Regions from separate parts of the Paenibacillus roseipurpureus genome, predicted to be linked through region 1. Evidence: riboswitches for the same ligand, from Rfam matches in the RefSeq annotation. Region 1 holds a riboswitch; each other region holds the start of a gene.
The links. A riboswitch is a leader RNA that binds a small molecule or an ion and turns the genes downstream of it on or off. The one in region 1 is predicted to bind cyclic di-GMP.
Positions count from the first base shown of each region.

Region 1 (5,698 bases):
ACAGCGCAGAATAACGGGATTCGATAGGATGAAATAGGGCGAGTTGTCATTGTGGTGTGGCTCCTTTCTAAAAAACAAAGAAAGGGATTGCCAACCTGACGTTGTAATCCCTTCAATTTCTTATTTAGGTCTAGCTAATACGCGCCCGATACGATTCGAACGTACGACCTACAGTTTAGGAAACTGTTGCTCTATCCTGCTGAGCTACGGGCGCATAGTAAGGATTATGATAGCACGAAGCTTTTGGCGGCGCAATCATTTTGGATGGTAGCATTTGTTGCGGCAAGGCAACTTGTTATGATTGAGAGAGGTAGTAGGCATATTCCAAGGGTCTACTATATATCAGTTTTTTTCCTTTAAAACTCTTTATGTCATTGTATATACTTTTTTGGGGTTTACCGTTCAGTTCAATAATCCATAACTTACTGTCTTGGTCAATGACAAAATCCACACTCAATTCTCCCAGTGAACCCATTTGAATTTCTGCTTCTTGTGCGGCTTTTACACTTACATCGCGAAGAGATTGAAGTATGTCATTCACTTGTTCCAGCGAAAATAATTGGCGGAGAACTTCTACTGCCTCATAGATGTACTCACACATACTTGTGTTAAAGTATCGTTTGTGAGCAACTCTGCTTACTATAGTGGAAATCGACCACTCCCCAATAAGCCCCTTTTGAACAAGGACCCGGATATCAAAATACGGATGATCAAGTCCAAGCATTGGAATCCCTTGCTGGACCATGTATGTCTTTCGACAAAGAAGATTATCCAATTTCTCCCCAATGCTTTCATTGTTTCTGCAAATATATGTTGGAGCTAAGCTGTGCAATGAGATGTGTATATCGTCATTATCCATTCGTTCGACTCGATATACAGACGTTCCTTTATTTCCATAGATCGGCTTTATAAAAATAAGTTTATAGGATTCTAATAGTTTTGAGATTTCCACTTCCTTGTATAGAAATGTGTTCGGTACATAGGGTTGTAGTTCTGATTGTACGAGTCGTTTATTGAGATCCCATTTATTAAAAAAATTAATATGGTTAAAACACTTGTTCCTGCCTATGACTGCTTCAAGGCGTTGAATGGTGTTTGGTTTTTTGTTGTAACAACGGTTGTAGACGACATGCGGAAAAGGAAACGAATTTTGTGTCCATTTGTCCTTTTTTAAGCTAAGTCCGATAATTCGTTGCTTTTTCCACAGTATATCTCTTGGAGTGAAGGCAAAAAGTTTTAGGTTTAGATTGTGATAACGCTGACAAAGATCCAAAATTCTTTTTCTACTTCGCCTATTACTAACCATAATTCCTATCAATGGGCGCTTGTCCATTACTATCACTCCCTGGTCATCGATCCTAAAATTATATAATGCAATCGCGGACGTCTTGGTAGGGGACAATCACATAGCTGGCTTAAAAGTTGTTAAGTTTGGGTTCATTTTCCACTTTATGGTAGGCGTATACTGTGTCTATCTTTTTAGGCTTTTAATATGATGTTATACGTTTATAACAGGGAGATGAGATTAGTATGGGAAAATGTAATTGCCCTCCAGGCCCTCCAGGACCAGAAGGACCACGAGGGCCAAATGGAGCAGCAGGGCCGACGGGTCCAGAAGGACCGCGAGGACTGCAAGGAGTAACAGGAGCGACAGGACCGCGAGGACTGCAAGGGGCCACGGGAACAGCCGGATCTACAGGATCCACGGGATCCACAGGACCAACTGGGCCAGCGGGGGGTCCACCAGGACCAGCAGGAGCCACAGGACCCACGGGGCCAGCAGGAGCCATAGGATCCACGGGACCAGCAGGAGCAACGGGATCCACAGGGCCAGCAGGAGCAACGGGATCCACAGGGCCAGCAGGGGCAACAGGATCAACGGGTACAGCGGGAGCTACAGGGCCAGCGGGGACAGCCGGAGCCACAGGATCCACGGGAGCCACAGGACCCACGGGGCCAGCGGGCGGTCCACCGGGACCAACAGGAGCAACGGGACCAGCAGGAGCCACAGGATCAACGGGACCAGCAGGACCAGCAGGAGCAACAGGAGCAACGGGAGCAGCGGGATCAACGGGACCAGCAGGACCAGCAGGAGTAACAGGATCAACGGGACCAGCGGGAGCAACTGGAGCAACAGGGCCAACAGGAGCAACTGGAGCAACAGGGCCAGCAGGATCTGGGGGATTAATTCCATTTTCAACGGGTATCATCATCAGTGGTGCGACAGTAGTATCTGCTGCTCCAATTTTAATGGGATTTGGTAATCACACGGTCGAAGTTATTAATGGTTCTGGAGAATCAACTAGCCCACCAGAAGCAGGTGGTTTTGCTTTCCCAATTCCCTTTAATGGAACTGTTCAAAATTTACAAATAAGTGCAGATTTATTGGTTGCTTCAGTGGCTTCTATAAATGTGACACCACTTATATATGATTTTACAGTTTTCAAAGCACCTTCAGCTCCTAATAATGGCATTAGTCATCTTTCTTCATCTTACTTGACAACTTCGCTGACTAGCTCACTTAGTTTTGGGGGGAATAGTAATATCCTTACTGCCGGTAATTTCTATACAGCAACCAATATAAATCTCTTATCATTAAATGTCCTAGCGGGTGATCGTATTGGTATTCGTATAAGGACGCGTGCAGCATCTGATCCCTCCGCAGCTGATATTACTCAACTCTCATTTAGCGCTAGTCTATCTTATACGCCATAATAAAATAGCATAGCCGCAATCGAGCATGGAGAAGGATCTGTCGTTGCAGATCCTTCTTGTTTTACTTCTCCTCGCTAACGCGAAATGTTTTCATTCGGCGGGCAAGGAATGTACATCCTACATAAAGAATAGAATAACCATTCATTCTAATTTAGTATTGTGCACAGAAAGCAGGTGCCGCGATGAATAATCGCCCGATCCTTCCATTGACCAAAACGAAACTTGAGACTGTGTTCGACGCCATTTCACTCTTAGCTATTGTGAGTATGATCGTGTACATTGCATTCGAATGGCATGATTTACCCGAAAGGATTCCTATGCATTTTAATGGGAGCGGGGAGATCAATAGGTGGGGGAATAAAATGAGTGTCATCTTCCCGCCGATGATTAGCCTGATCCTGTATAGCGGGTTAACCTTGCTGGGTCGAGTCCCGCATGTCTTTAACTACCCTTTTCCGATCACGGCGGATAATGCGCTGCAGCAGTATGAGAATGGTCGTTTATTCATGACTAGTTTGAAAACGGTCATTACGATCCTATTTGCCTTCATTACATGGTCCGTGATTCGAATTGCCAAAGAGGGAAATGGTGACATCAATCTGTGGATTTTGGGCATCATCCTGCTGACGCTGTTTGGCACGATTATTTTCTTCATCGTACGTTCGTATAAGTTGAAATGAGCGAAAAAAAGCTGCCCTGAAGTAGACGCACGCATCTACGTTAGGACAGCTTTTTTCTGTTGTAGACGGCGTCGCAATCTAAGCCTTTCCGCGCAGTTTACGGAAAAATTGCGTCAACATCGTCGAACACTCCTCTTGCAGCACGCCGCTGACCACATCGACCCGATGGTTGAAGCGGTCCTCTTGCAGCAAGTTCATCAACGTCCCCGCGCAGCCAGCCTTCGGATCGACGGTCCCGTAGATGACCTGCGGAACGCGCGCTTGCACAATGGCGCCAGCACACATCGGGCAAGGCTCCAGCGTCACGTAGAGCTTGCAGTCAAGGAGACGCCAAGCCTGCAGGTGCTCGCTGGCTTGCTTAATCGCAATCATCTCGGCATGCGCCAGCGGATCCAGTTTCGTTTCCCGCAAATTATAGCCGCGGCCAATGATGCGCCCTTGATGGACGACGACGGCACCGATAGGAACTTCTCGGATCGCTTCAGCTTTCAAAGCCTCACCGATGGCTTCTCTCATCCACAGCTCATGCTGACTATGTTCAGTTATATGTTCATCCACAGGGGACACCTCGCGTAAAATATTTTATCCACATGTGCATAAAGATCGAACAAGCATTCGTTGTTAACAACCTGTGGATAACAATGTGTATAACTTAAAAACTTGTGGATATTCGTTCCACTACACATTCATACAATAAAAAAATAGCGGATGCAAGTAATTTAGTTGAAAGAACTTCCAACGGTCCGTATAATGAGGCTATAGAGTAGGTCGATAATACTACAATGACCGTAATAAATAACATAGCAGGGTTCGACAATGGCAAACTTGCTGAAAAGCAAGGACGCAAAGCTGAGGGTCTAAAGTTCTACAGAACTATGGCAGCCTGGTTACCGAAAATCGATGCTTTTCTTGATTGAGGTAGTAGGCTGTTCCACTGGGCAAGTGGGGCAGTCTATTTTTGTGCGCGAGGGCGTCTTATAATCCATTATTAGAGGGAGAGGTGCTGATGAGCATGGCCATGAGGCAATCAAGTTTAAAAAGATATGGGAGTAAAGAAGGATATGACGCGGACGTGATGATCGAAAGTCGGGCCGTACTGAGCAAGGATGACTTCGTTTCAACAGGTATTCTTACCTATGCCCAAGGGGACATCATGGAGATTGAGCTGCCCGAGTATGATGTGTATCAGTTGGGGGATAAAGCGAAAGTGACGCTGTACACCAAATCTGGTTTATTCGTGCTAGAGACAACCGTTGTTGCGAAAGAACCAGGTTCCCTCATTGTGATTAATCCTCCCGAGAATCGGAAGAGGTTTTCAGAGAAACGGGAGTTTCCCCGGGTCACGGTCAATCAACCAGGGCTGATTTCCAGTATTCAGAACAGCCATCAAAAGAAACAGAATGTCTTTGAGAATCCAATCGATTTTGCGATCAAAAATATATCTATGAATGGTCTCGGTTTTACAATCGAGGATAATGCCATGGTGGATGCGATTATCCATAAGAAGTCACAGCTTCAAGTGACGCTCGATCTGGGTTTTGAATTGCCATGCCAACTGGAAATTATACGGAAAGAAAAGCTGGAGAACAGCTTCTATTACGGCGCCAGCTTTGAAAGTGTCCCTGCGGAACAAAGCAATGCGCTGCGCGGCTTTATTCTTCGAAATCAGATCGAAACGTACTTCGAACAGAAGCGGGACGACGAGTTCAAAAAAGCAATGGAAAAAAAGTCTGCGGCCAATCCCTAGCTTGCAGGCTTTTTTTTGCCCCTCAGTTACTATATAATAAGAAGGATGATTTTCGAAAATTAAGGAGTTGTAACGACAATGGCTTTGAAAGCAGGTATCGTCGGTCTACCGAACGTAGGAAAATCGACATTGTTTAATGCAATTACACAGGCGGGGGCAGAATCTGCGAATTATCCGTTCTGTACGATCGATCCGAATGTTGGGGTAGTAGAAGTACCAGACGAGAGATTGCAGAAGCTGGTAGAAATCGTAGTGCCGAAGAGCATCGTACCGACAGCGTTCGAATTCGTTGACATTGCGGGTTTGGTGAAAGGTGCGAGCAAAGGCGAAGGCCTGGGCAATAAGTTTCTGGCACACATTCGTGAAGTCGATGCGATCGTGCATGTTGTACGTTGTTTTGAGGATGATAATATTACGCACGTTTCTGGGAAAGTCGATCCGATTGGCGACATCGAGACGATTAATCTTGAATTGATTTTGGCAGATATTGAGTCGGTCGAGAAGAAGATCGAGCGTTCACGCAAAAACCTCAAAGGCGGCGACAAGAAAGTTGTAG
Region 1 covers NZ_CP130319.1:27,646-33,343, forward strand. Annotated here, with positions in the region: gene MJB10_RS00125 (MFS transporter) at 1-50, opposite strand, end outside; tRNA gene MJB10_RS00130 (tRNA-Arg) at 141-214, opposite strand; gene MJB10_RS00135 (YheC/YheD family endospore coat-associated protein) at 296-1,333, opposite strand; partial or broken gene MJB10_RS26790 (hypothetical protein) at 1,531-2,184, shown strand; gene MJB10_RS00145 (hypothetical protein) at 2,251-2,715, shown strand; gene MJB10_RS00150 (DUF1648 domain-containing protein) at 2,898-3,395, shown strand; gene tadA (tRNA adenosine(34) deaminase TadA) at 3,474-3,953, opposite strand; cyclic di-GMP riboswitch class I at 4,204-4,290, shown strand; gene MJB10_RS00160 (PilZ domain-containing protein) at 4,402-5,142, shown strand; gene ychF (redox-regulated ATPase YchF) at 5,221-5,698, shown strand, end outside.

Region 2 (5,698 bases), 700 kb from region 1:
CATTCATCGTTTCCTTCACGAGACTGTCCCCGAAAAGAAAGACGCGGCAATGGCCGAAATCAATCTCTTTGTCCACGTGCGCTTTGAGATTTCGAACCGCTTCCGCAATGTTCTCTGCTTCTTGGCGCTCGATTTGGCTTTCGGCTAAGCCCTCGCCGACTTTAGAAGCCGGGATCGCTAGCCGGAGGGTCACGAGGTACGGTTTGTCCTTCTTCCCCGTCCAATCGATGCCCATGGCAACGACGAAGAACCGTTTATCAATATCTTTAAACCCGCATCCGCCGAGGAGCGTGCTTGTGAGGATGAGCGCGAGCAAGAGGATTATGAATCTCATCATAGGGATGGTAGTCCCTCCCTTTAGTTGTCCGAGTTATGAAGCATCGTGGAAGCCGTTTCTGGCTTTTTCTGTTTGTGAACGAAATACATCAACAAGCCCAGGAAAATGAACTCAACGCCGAAGCGCAGGATGAGCCACATTTTTGAAATAATCTGACTCTGCTCCAGTGAAGTGAAGCGCATGAATGCAAAGGAAATCCCGCCAATGGCCACAGCCAGCCACACATTAATCGCGGGGACAGGATCTTCCTCAACCGCGGTTGCGCGATGAAGCGAATATCGGATCAACATAATCGTTGTGTGCCAGGTGTTCATGATGAATAAGAGAGACAAGCCCGTGAATAGCAGCAGGAAGACGAACAACACGCGATTGATGAACCCATAATCCGTAATGATCGAATCAGCCGTCATGCTCCAAAGAAACACATAATCCTGGACACCAACCGTGCCATGAAAACCAATCGGTACACAGAAGGTAATGGCCAAAAAGAAGACGCCAAACAAAGGGACAACCCAGCGATAGCGGAATCGAAACCCCTCTGGATGCAAGCGATTCGTGATCGTAAGGCTGAGATAGCCAGAGAAAACAAAGGTTGCAGCTGCGATCGTCGTAAACGAAGGCGGCTGATTGACATACCCAATGACATAGCGGATCGCATCCCAGTTAAGGTGCTCGTTAAAAACCGCTTTAAGGATAAACAATATTAGTAAGGGGGCGCTGAGCAGCATCATCACTTCGTGGATGAATTGAACCGAACGTGTCGAACGACTGCAAGCCCAAATCGCAGCACCCGTCATGAGAAGCAGATTTAAATACCGGTTCATGTCAGGGTAGAAGAACATGCGAACGGTTTCGGAATACGAATAGATGACGATGACGCCTGCAGGGAGCCAGAGCACGATGCCATCGAATAAAATGAGCGATTGAGCGAGCCATTTCGGCAAATGGCGATCACATAATTCTGGAAAGCCAAGGCCAGGCATTTTCTCGAAGCAAGCCATCGTGCACAGTGATAAAAAGCTGCCGATGACCATAGCGATCAGCATGCCCGAAATAGCACCGTGAAACCGTTCTCGGATGAGCAGTGAGGGCACAAACAACATGATATTAATCATGCCGACATAGAGCACATGGTAATACAGATAGCGACTCATGTCTTATCTGCCCCTTTCCCGAGATGATGCAACTTCGCTTCCTGTTTCGGTTTGTAAAAGGCTAAGTAAGGCTGACCAAAGCTTCGGATGTTGCACCAATACGCGATGAGGACGAAGAACAGCACAACGACGCCGAGCAACCCATAGAAAATGGACGCGATGACGAATATATACTTCACGAAGCGAATGGAATAGCCGAAGCCGTTATTCGGAATGACGAAGTTAGAGATGGCAACGACTGAGGTGACGATAATCATAATGGAGCTGACCAAACCAGCTTGCTGAATCGCTTGACCTAGAATGAGTCCGCCGACCGTAGTTGCGGTAGAGCCGATATAGCGCGGCAATCGAAGACTAGCTTCGTTCAAGGCTTCAATCATGAATAACATGATGAACACTTCAACGAAGGAAGGATATGGGACAACAACACGGCTTCCCGCGATCGATAATGTCAATTGGACACGCAGAACCTCGGGATTATACGAGACGATGGCGATATAAAGGGCGGGAAGCGTGATCGTCAGAAACATGGCAAAATATCTAAGTATGAGCAGGAACTTGCTCATCCAATATGATTCATAGTCATCATCCATCGCATGCAGGAAATCGAATAACCGCACGGGCAAAATAAGCCCAAATCGGCTGCCGTCTTGTAGAAGCGCAACTTTTCCTTTCTCCAGCATGGATGCAATGCGATCAGGCCTCTCGGTTTGAAGAATTATAGGGAAGAAGCGGTGCCTTCGCCCCGAAAGCAGCTGCACGAGCTGCCCAGAAGCTTGGAGTATCTGGGTATGCAGCTTGTCCAAGCGTGTGTTCAGCAGTCTGAGCACTTCACTGTTAACCAAATTCTTGTCGTACAGCACACTGACGCGGGTTCTTGAAATATCGCCGAGCGTATATTGTTCCACACATAGAGATGGCGCGTTATAACGGACACGAACAAGACTGAGGTTCATATCCAAATCTTCCGTTAGTGCTGACTGCGGTCCTTGCAGGGCAATCTCTACTTGAACGGTATCGGGCTTGTCCTGAAATTTCCGCTGTACATCGTACCGGAACACCTGATCTTCGATTTGGAGGAGGGCTGCTCCTTTGAGCAGCAATCGGGTCCATAGCTCGGGCTGATCAGCGACACTGAAAGCAGGACTGGCGGTAATCATGCGATCGAATTCTTCGGGATTGAAGCAATAGGAGAAGGGAACGGTTAACCCGTTTTTGATCAAATTAAGATCACAGAGGGATGGGAAGTAACACAATTCCATTTGCATATAGCCATTGTCTAAGGTGTCATGAAAGAGATCGGCTGGGCTGTTCATTTCTGCAAGGATCTGTGTTATCATCCCATTTCCTCCATTTCCCATTGTGGTGACCATGCGGGTTAGCGTGCCCTAAATGGGGGAGAAACATACGATGCATATAATAGATGATTAACGAATCGCATCTCGTAGATAGGTATCAAGATGAGATCTGTGGGTGTAAGAGGGTTGTAATTCTGGTTGGAAAAACTGATACGTGTTCCGCCCTTGTGCTTTGGCTGCATACATGGCAAGGTCGGCGTTCCTTAGGAGAAGTTCAGGTGATTCGCCGTCATGCGGATAGCTGGCAATTCCCATATTCGTAGAGACATAAATATCGCCATCCTCCATGTGGAACGGAATCTCTAACAACGCAATAATACGATTAGCGAGCTCCTGAATGCTTTCCGTATTTCCGCGTGGAAGCAAGATGACAAATTCATCTCCGCTTAGCCTAGAAACGAAGCCATGTGCAGGCAGGGCAGTCGCAATCAGAGCGGCGAATTTTTGTAAAATGTGGTCACCCGCATGATGTCCGAAGGAGTCATTAATCCATTTGAAGCGATAAATATCTAAGAAAATGACACCGACCGATTCCTCACGCTCCCTTGCACAATCTAAAGCAGCTTGAAATTGCTGATGAAATTGATTCCGATTCGGCAAGCCTGTCAAATGATCGAAATAAGCAAGCTGATGAATGCGTTCCTCTGATTGTCGGATCTCGGTTAAATCGCGGATATAGGCGGTATAGATCGTTTTATTTCGAAAAACAAAGTGCGTAATGATCATTTCCGCTGGAAATGACGTTCGATCGGCGCGATATGCAGTGACTTCTAAACGTTTGCCGATGAGCGAGGATGATTTGTTGGCTAGTTGTTCATATAACAACGAGGCTTCTTGTCCATTCAGATGATCGGGAAAAAGGAGATCGAAGATCGTAAGATGGAGCGCTTCTATGCGTGTGTAACCGAATAAAGCTTGAGCAGCGGGATTGAATTCAATGATCCAGCCCTGCGATTTAAACATAAAGATCCCATCGATCGCTGATTCGAGAATGGAGGCCTTGAGGGCGATTTGCTCAGCGAGTCGCCGATCGACGGTTAACGAGCGAAAGATGCTCTTATTTTCAGATGAAGAAATGTTGCGAGCTAGTCGAAAGGCCGTGTAGGAGGCCAGCAGCGCAAAACATAACAGAAGCGCGACGAGAAAGACAAGTGAATGTTCTGTTAGTAAATGATGCATAAAAGCGGCCCCCTCAATTGGCAAAAAAGTCATGCTTACATATGTAAAAAGGGGACCATCCCGAATAAAGGATGATCCCTCGTTACTCGGCAACCTGTCAACCGTATCGCCCCTGTATGGGAAGAGTTAGGCCATGGCTTTGCGTCTCACTGTTTCCAGTGATTTGCCCTTTTCGATTTTTCGCGGTATGGGTTACCAAATAATCCATACGATGTGATGCTATTTCCCTATTATAGAGCAGGGTAAAATTACCTGTATATAGCATTAAATGTTGCTTTTTGTCGAATACAATTAAGATTGGATAAGTAAATATGACTGAATTTTAAAAGATGAAATGACATTATCATTGCCCGTTGTGGTCAAATTGCTATTATCCGACGTGAAAGTCCATGCAGTACCAGCAAAATTGTCGTCTGCATAGGCAGTAACTGTGCGACCCGCGGGCACTTTTAGCGACGAGATCGCGTCGTTCGGAATTTCTTGAAAAAGGCTATGCAACTGTGTGACAATAAAGGTTGGCATGATTATGGGTGTACAGAATGAGACCTTTCAGGGAGGATTGTAAACGATGAAAACGATAAAGCTGGGTACGAGCCAATTAGATGTGCCAGTTGTTGCGGTAGGCTGCATGCGAATAAATTCGCTAGACAAAAATGAGGCGGAACGCTTTGTGCAAGGGGCGATGGAGGTTGGAGCTAATTTCTTTGACCATGCCGATATTTATGGAGGCGGGATGTGCGAAGAGATTTTTGCTGATGCGATCCAAATGAACGCAACCGTGCGGGAGAAAATCATTCTGCAATCCAAGTGCGGCATTCGCAAGGGCATGTTTGACTTTTCGAAAGAGCATATTTTGGACTCCGTCGATCATATTCTAAAACGTCTAAAAACCGAATACCTGGATATTCTGCTCCTGCATCGCCCAGATGCTTTGGTAGAGCCAGATGAGGTTGCTGAGGCTTTCGATCTTCTGGAGCGTACGGGGAAAGTGAGACATTTCGGTGTTTCCAATCAAACGCCGCTGCAAATGCAGTTGCTGAAAAAGTAAGTCAAACAGCCACTCGTCGCCAACCAGCTGCAGCTCAGCATCACGAATTCGACGATGATCTCCAATGGGATGAACGTTAACATGCTTAATGATTCCGCTGTCAATCGGGACAGTAATGTACTAGATTTTTGCAGACTGCACGATATCACGATCCAACCGTGGTCGCCGTTCCAGTACGGGTTCTTCGAAGGTGTGTTCCTAGATAACAAGAAATTCTCAGAACTTAATCAAAAAATTGATGAAATCGCAGCTAAGTATGAAGTGAGCAACACGACCATCGCGATAGCTTGGATTTTGCGTCACCCGGCTAAGATGCAGCCAGTCACGGGCACGATGAATTTGCAAAGGTTGATCGAATGCTGCAATGCAGCGGATGTGTATCTGACACGCCAAGAGTGGTATAAGATTTATTGTGCTGCGGGGAATGTGCTGCCTTAGATGAGGGAGGAAAGTGTCATGTGGTGGATTATTTTAGTCCTAATCCTGCTTCTTAGTCTTATTATGGTGTACCGCATTACGTTGAGAGTCGGAGATAAGGTAAGAACGGCGAAGGTAATTAAGATGTCTTTACATGGCAAAAAAACGGCAAAGCTCAACAAGCAACAGTGCTCGTTCTGTCGTA
Region 2 covers NZ_CP130319.1:729,942-735,639, forward strand. Annotated here, with positions in the region: gene MJB10_RS03435 (Ger(x)C family spore germination protein) at 1-337, opposite strand, end outside; gene MJB10_RS03440 (hypothetical protein) at 358-1,491, opposite strand; gene MJB10_RS03445 (spore germination protein) at 1,488-2,831, opposite strand; gene MJB10_RS03450 (sensor domain-containing diguanylate cyclase) at 2,919-4,028, opposite strand; cyclic di-GMP riboswitch class I at 4,114-4,206, opposite strand; gene MJB10_RS03455 (hypothetical protein) at 4,320-4,550, opposite strand; partial or broken gene MJB10_RS03460 (aldo/keto reductase) at 4,597-5,514, shown strand; gene MJB10_RS03465 (hypothetical protein) at 5,533-5,698, shown strand, end outside.
Region 2: another riboswitch for cyclic di-GMP. It lies ahead of MJB10_RS03450 (sensor domain-containing diguanylate cyclase); the one in region 1 lies ahead of MJB10_RS00160 (PilZ domain-containing protein).

Region 3 (5,698 bases), 630 kb from region 1:
GGCAAGTTTTACAGCTCCTACTGGAAGTGAAGTTCCAGTAGCAATGTTTATCTGATAAACACTTCCAATTGCCTTCTTGACTAGTGCTAAACTTCCTACCTTTTGATTATCGGCATTCAAGAAATAGACCTTGTAGCCTGTGATTTGAGTTTGATCGGCGGCTGCTGTCCATGAGAGTTTTCCTCCGATTTTGTCTTGCGCTGTTTCAGTATTCTGAAAAGAAATTGTAACTGGCGCAGGTAAATAGACGGAATTAGTAATCGTGACAGGAAGTGAAGAAATATTATCCCACAAATTGATTAATGTAACTTTATTTAATTCTTGTTGGGCTTGATCTAACGGAACAACTCCTACATAAACGGCGTTGCTTGGAACGGTTTGAACATTATATACAGCATAATTGACTGTCCCAGCATTAATCATCGCAAACGCGTTACCTATAGGTTGAATGTTCGCATCAATGAAGTACGCTGCATAACCGGTAATGCCAGATTCATCAACGCCAGGTGACCACATAAACGTGCCATTATATAAACCGGCAGAAGGTTGGTTATCTGTAAAGGTTACATTGGTAGCTAAGAAATTAGGCGAATCATAAATAGGCGAAGCCTTAAACTTGCTGCTTTCAGCATAAGCATTCTTGGAAAAGATACCGATCTGCTTGGCATTGGCTGGTATTGAGGTATTTGCAATCGCAATAGAGTTTATGGAACCTTTGGCCAATTCACCGATCATACCAAGTTTATTGCCTTGCGCATCTAAATAATAAGCGGTATAGCTAGTGATATAAGATTGATCATCTGGAACTGTCCAAGCAACATTACCTTGAATTTGACCAGACGTACCATTGGTATCCCTGAAGCTTACGGTTTTGGCTATTTCTCTTGGAATTTTAATTTCATCTACGCTGGAGTATCGGAATAATCCATTTTTCGCTTGACTGTAGAGCAGGACGCTGCCGTCGTCACTAATAGTTACGTGATCTATTGTGAAGGGAAGATTGAAAATCTTATTCCCATTTATCCGATCATAGACTGCTGTTTTGGAGATAACATATTGATTTTTAGCCATAAGAACTTGCTCAGGATAGGAAGCATTCACCGTAGTCAAATTACTCGCATCAAGGTTTTTCCCTGCAAAGAAGATCTCATTCCCATCCTTGACTAAAGGTCTGGAGGAAGGGGAATACCCTGCTGAAATACCAAAAGTTCTATATTTTCCTACATTGCTCGGATCCAATCCTACGAGTGATAGTTGTGATGGGGATGACTGAGACTCTCCGATGTAAATTTTGTTCAGTTCTGGACTGTATATCAGATCACCCTGATAAAAGGATGTGTTGATTTGGTCGCTAAACACAACTTTACTTGATGCCGTTGTTGTTCGATCATATGTGTGAAGCTCTCTGTTGCCGCTTCCCGGGAATTCCGGCAAGAAGTAAATATTATTAGGGCTTAATGCAATATGATACGGAGTTTCATCTACAATAAGATTGGAAATGTTTCCGCTATAAACAGAATCTGTGACTGCGATTTTGGTGCTTCCGTACAATGCAATGTAAAGTTTGCCGTCATAAAGGTCTATATCAGTCGGCTTGGACCCTATAAACATCTCATGCTCAATGGATAGAGTCGCAGGATTAATATAAAGCAGCTTATTGGCATCTTGCGATACAGCATACAATAATCCCGTGTCTTGACTGTAAACCATGTCAGTTACAGGCAAATTGAAGCCAAGTTTATTATCCACATATGTTGTTTGTGTTACCGTGTTTGTTGGAGTTAAATTGAGGTTTAGTTTTTCAATAGCCTTTGTTGTCGTATTGAATAAGTATGTATTATTGGAACCATCCATCAATATACGTTCAGTTTGATAGGGAAGGTTAGTAATTTTTGTGAAATTATTGCGATCGTAAACTGCGGTATCGGAAAATGCATAATTATCTTTTACATAAAAAATCTTATTCTCATAGGGACCGTCTTTAAAATCGCCGTGGATGATTTTCAAATTGGTTTTATCGAATTTGTGTCCTGCAAAGAATACATCATTGCCGTCTTGGATTACTTTACGTCCTGCATAGGAGAATCCATATCCGCCGTAATAGGTAGATTGGTTGTTAGGTACTAAAGTATCTGTCGCTGTGTTATATGCTGCTAGTTTTGAACCAGATAAACCGCTCTCACCTACGTATAAAGTATGTGTCGATTTATCTACAGCAAGGTCGGGCTTGTAATATACTTTTGGATACACATCTACTTGTGTCTCAACATTAGTCGTTAAATTAATATCGTAAACAAAATCAGAATTATCCTTTACAACATAGTAAAGCTTATTCCCATCAACCGCCACTCGATAAGGCGAACGGCTGCCACCGGTAGTAAGGGTAGAAGTAATTGCTTGAGAAGCAACGTCTACTACCTTAATTTGCGTTGCCCCAGAGAGTGGAATATAAAGCTTGCCATTATCCATTGCAATCCCAGACGGACTTGATCCAATAGCAAATTGCTTCTCGACTTGCAGATCACTTGTCCGGATAAACAGCAATTCGTTTGTATCGTTTGTTATCGCATAAATATAACCAGTTTGTTCCTCCATTACCCAGTCCACAATACTCTTATTAAGCATGTTCGTTGTTGCAGCTGCCGATACTCGGGCTACCGATCCTGGAATCACCATACTTACGGAGAAAAATAATAAACAAAATACGAGCAGAGATGCAATTTTCTTTCTCACTTGCGGCTTCGTGTTGAATCCTCTGTTTAATAAACTCATCCTACACCTCCAAAAATAATACAATCAAAAAAACCTACGCTAAGCACGGGCGGCTTATTACGCAGGTTGATATACGAATGATCCTATTAAATATACTAGGAATTCTAATGGCAACCTGGCAATCATAGCCTCTTGATAAGGCTTTAGACCCATAGCTTTGCGTCATCTCCTTTCGGAGATTTTGCCTTTTACATGAATAAAGAACTAAAAATTAGAACAACACTTACCAGATTATAGGTGATTTCGGTTTCCGTGACAACAAAAAAATTTAAATTACAACAAAATTCTGCAATTTTCTACTTACATCTGCAGCAAAGCCATCAGCAACATCCTTTTTTTGCTGGCGCGATGCAAGTCGTGTGATTTGGGGGATTTATTATGGTGCGTTGGACGGGGGTGGCCAGCAAGTGGCTATGGGGTCCTTCGAAGCAAGCTGAAAACTGTGCATAAATGAGTTCTTTAGCTGTGAAAAGTGATAAATCATCATTTCAAAGGCCTCCCAGGCGTAAATGGCTGCTGGAATGATGATTTTCATCACTACGGTGAAACTTGGAGGGTTGTGGAGGTGGGGAGGATTTTTACGAACGTTCATCCAAATATTTCTTTATGATCTCTTTCCCCGTAATCATTTCAAAGGTCCTAATAAAAAACCACATAAACCCGATATAAAAACCGACAAGTGGATACCGAAAAGATGCCGGCTTATTCCCTTCAAAATAGAAATGACCTACCCAGGAAAACACATAGTGCAGAATCCCAAGGCCCAGCGTCACCCAAATATTATTAAATAAAAATATCCAACCAAGAAAGGCAAACAAAAAAGCAAAGTAATGCAGAGTCTGATTATATCGGTTCTGATGGGCTTTCATATAGAAATTCAAATCTCTTCTAATTTGATCTTTCAAATTGATCCCTCAAATTCCCTTTTCAAAATACTCATATAAATCGTATCCGAATACCGCCCATGAATAAACGTTTTCTCTCTTAATCGGCCTTCCTCTTTAAATCCGCACTTCAAATAACATCGATACGCTCGTTCATTAAAATCGTGAACTTCCAGTTGTAATCGATTTAGATTCAGTCTGTTAAAGACAAAATCTTGCAGTAACTTTATCGCTTCCGTCCCAAATCCTTGGCCCAGATACTCTTTCATTCCAATCACAATGCCAAGTTCAGCGGATCTATTTTTCCAGTCGATTCGAAATAAATCAATTTGCCCTATGTATTCCTCCGTATCCTTGTGAGCGATCACAAAGCCCTTCTGCTCCGTTTTGCCTTCAAGAATGGCGTTTAAATATTGCTCTGTTCCATGAACTGTATGCGGATACAGAAAAATGTCCGATAAATGATCAACAATCTCAGGATCATTGCACCATTGTCTCATATACTTTAAGTCTTCCTTGCTGTACTCTCTTAAAATAATCCGATCACCCATAAGTCGCGGCATTGGTGGCACATCCTTTTCGGTTAGTTAAGGGGCATAAAAAAGAGATGACTCCCAATGTATGTAAGGGTCATCTCTGGTGTCTCAGCTTCGCGGAGGAAGATAAAAAATGTATTGAACGAAAAATAACGCTATGATATAATCGATAGCGATGTTGACAAATTCAAAATATATTACCGTACAGTTCTATCCCTACTTTAATTGTACATCCAAAACCTTGAGTTGTCAACGCCCTTTTTTATCCCAAAATTGCGGAAAAGGAGGCACCTTTCATGCAGGCATTGCCTGCGGATCATTTTCATCCATACCCAGCTCTCAAAGAGCAGAAAGCAGGGATCAATGTCAACTCCTACACAAACTAAACCGACGCCAGCCAGCAGTGACGGCTTCTCTATGAAAGCCATTATGCCGCCTCTTGCAGCAATTATTGTCGCCATGATTATGGTTATTCTAGACAGCACCGTCGTCAACAATGCCATCCCGAAACTCGTGGAGTACTTCCATACCGATCTGAAAACGATCCAATGGACCGTCACCGGCTATACACTGGCCTTATCCGCCGTTATCCCACTTGCAGGCTGGATGACCGATAAATTCGGATCCAAGCAGATTTTTATGATTACGATTGCCCTGTTCACGATCGGCTCCGTCCTTTGCGGTATCGCGCAATCGCCAGAACAGCTGATCCTTTTCCGCGTCATTCAAGGCTTAGGCGGCGGCATGGTCGGTCCGATTGGGATGACCATGGTATTCAAGCTCGCACCTGCAGAGCGCCGCGGATCCATCATGGGCATGCTCGGCATTCCCATGTTGATGGCGCCTGCGTTCGGTCCAGTGCTATGCGGCTGGCTCGTCGATTCTGTCAGTTGGCACTGGATTTTCATCATCAATTTGCCAATCGGTCTTATTGCCCTTTTTCTCGGGTATAAATTTTTACCGAAATCCGACCGCCATACGGCGCCGCATCTGGACCTTATCGGCATGTTCCTCGCACCGATCGCCTTCTCCATGCTGGCGTATGGTGTAACCGAAGGCGGCACCAGCTGGTCCCAGACTTCGACGATCACAGGACTAACCATCGGTGGCATTGCGCTTATCATTTTCATCTTCGTGGAGCTGACACAGAAGCAGCCGCTGCTGGAGCTAAAAGCATTCAAGTCATCTGATTTTACACGCAGCATCATCTTGACTTGGATCGTACAGCTCGCGCTGTTCGGCGCAATGCTGATCATACCGTTGTACCTGCAAGGCGTCATGCACTATACAGCACTTGAAACCGGCTGGATTCTAATGCCTTACGCGCTATGCGCGGGAATCGGCATGCCGATTAGCGGCCGTTTGTTTGATAAAATCGGTGCGCGTCCGCTCGCCTTCGCCGGTCTGACCGTTGTTTCCATCATCCTGTTCATTTTATCTGGCATATCGGTGGATACCCCGCTGTGGGTGATCATCCTGTGCATCAGCATCATGGGGCTCAGCATG
Region 3 covers NZ_CP130319.1:5,250,069-5,255,766, forward strand. Annotated here, with positions in the region: gene MJB10_RS23690 (S-layer homology domain-containing protein) at 1-2,772, opposite strand, end outside; cyclic di-GMP riboswitch class I at 2,879-2,968, opposite strand; gene MJB10_RS23695 (DUF962 domain-containing protein) at 3,351-3,677, opposite strand; gene MJB10_RS23700 (GNAT family N-acetyltransferase) at 3,674-4,219, opposite strand; gene MJB10_RS23705 (MDR family MFS transporter) at 4,556-5,698, shown strand, end outside.
Region 3: another riboswitch for cyclic di-GMP. It lies ahead of MJB10_RS23690 (S-layer homology domain-containing protein); the one in region 1 lies ahead of MJB10_RS00160 (PilZ domain-containing protein).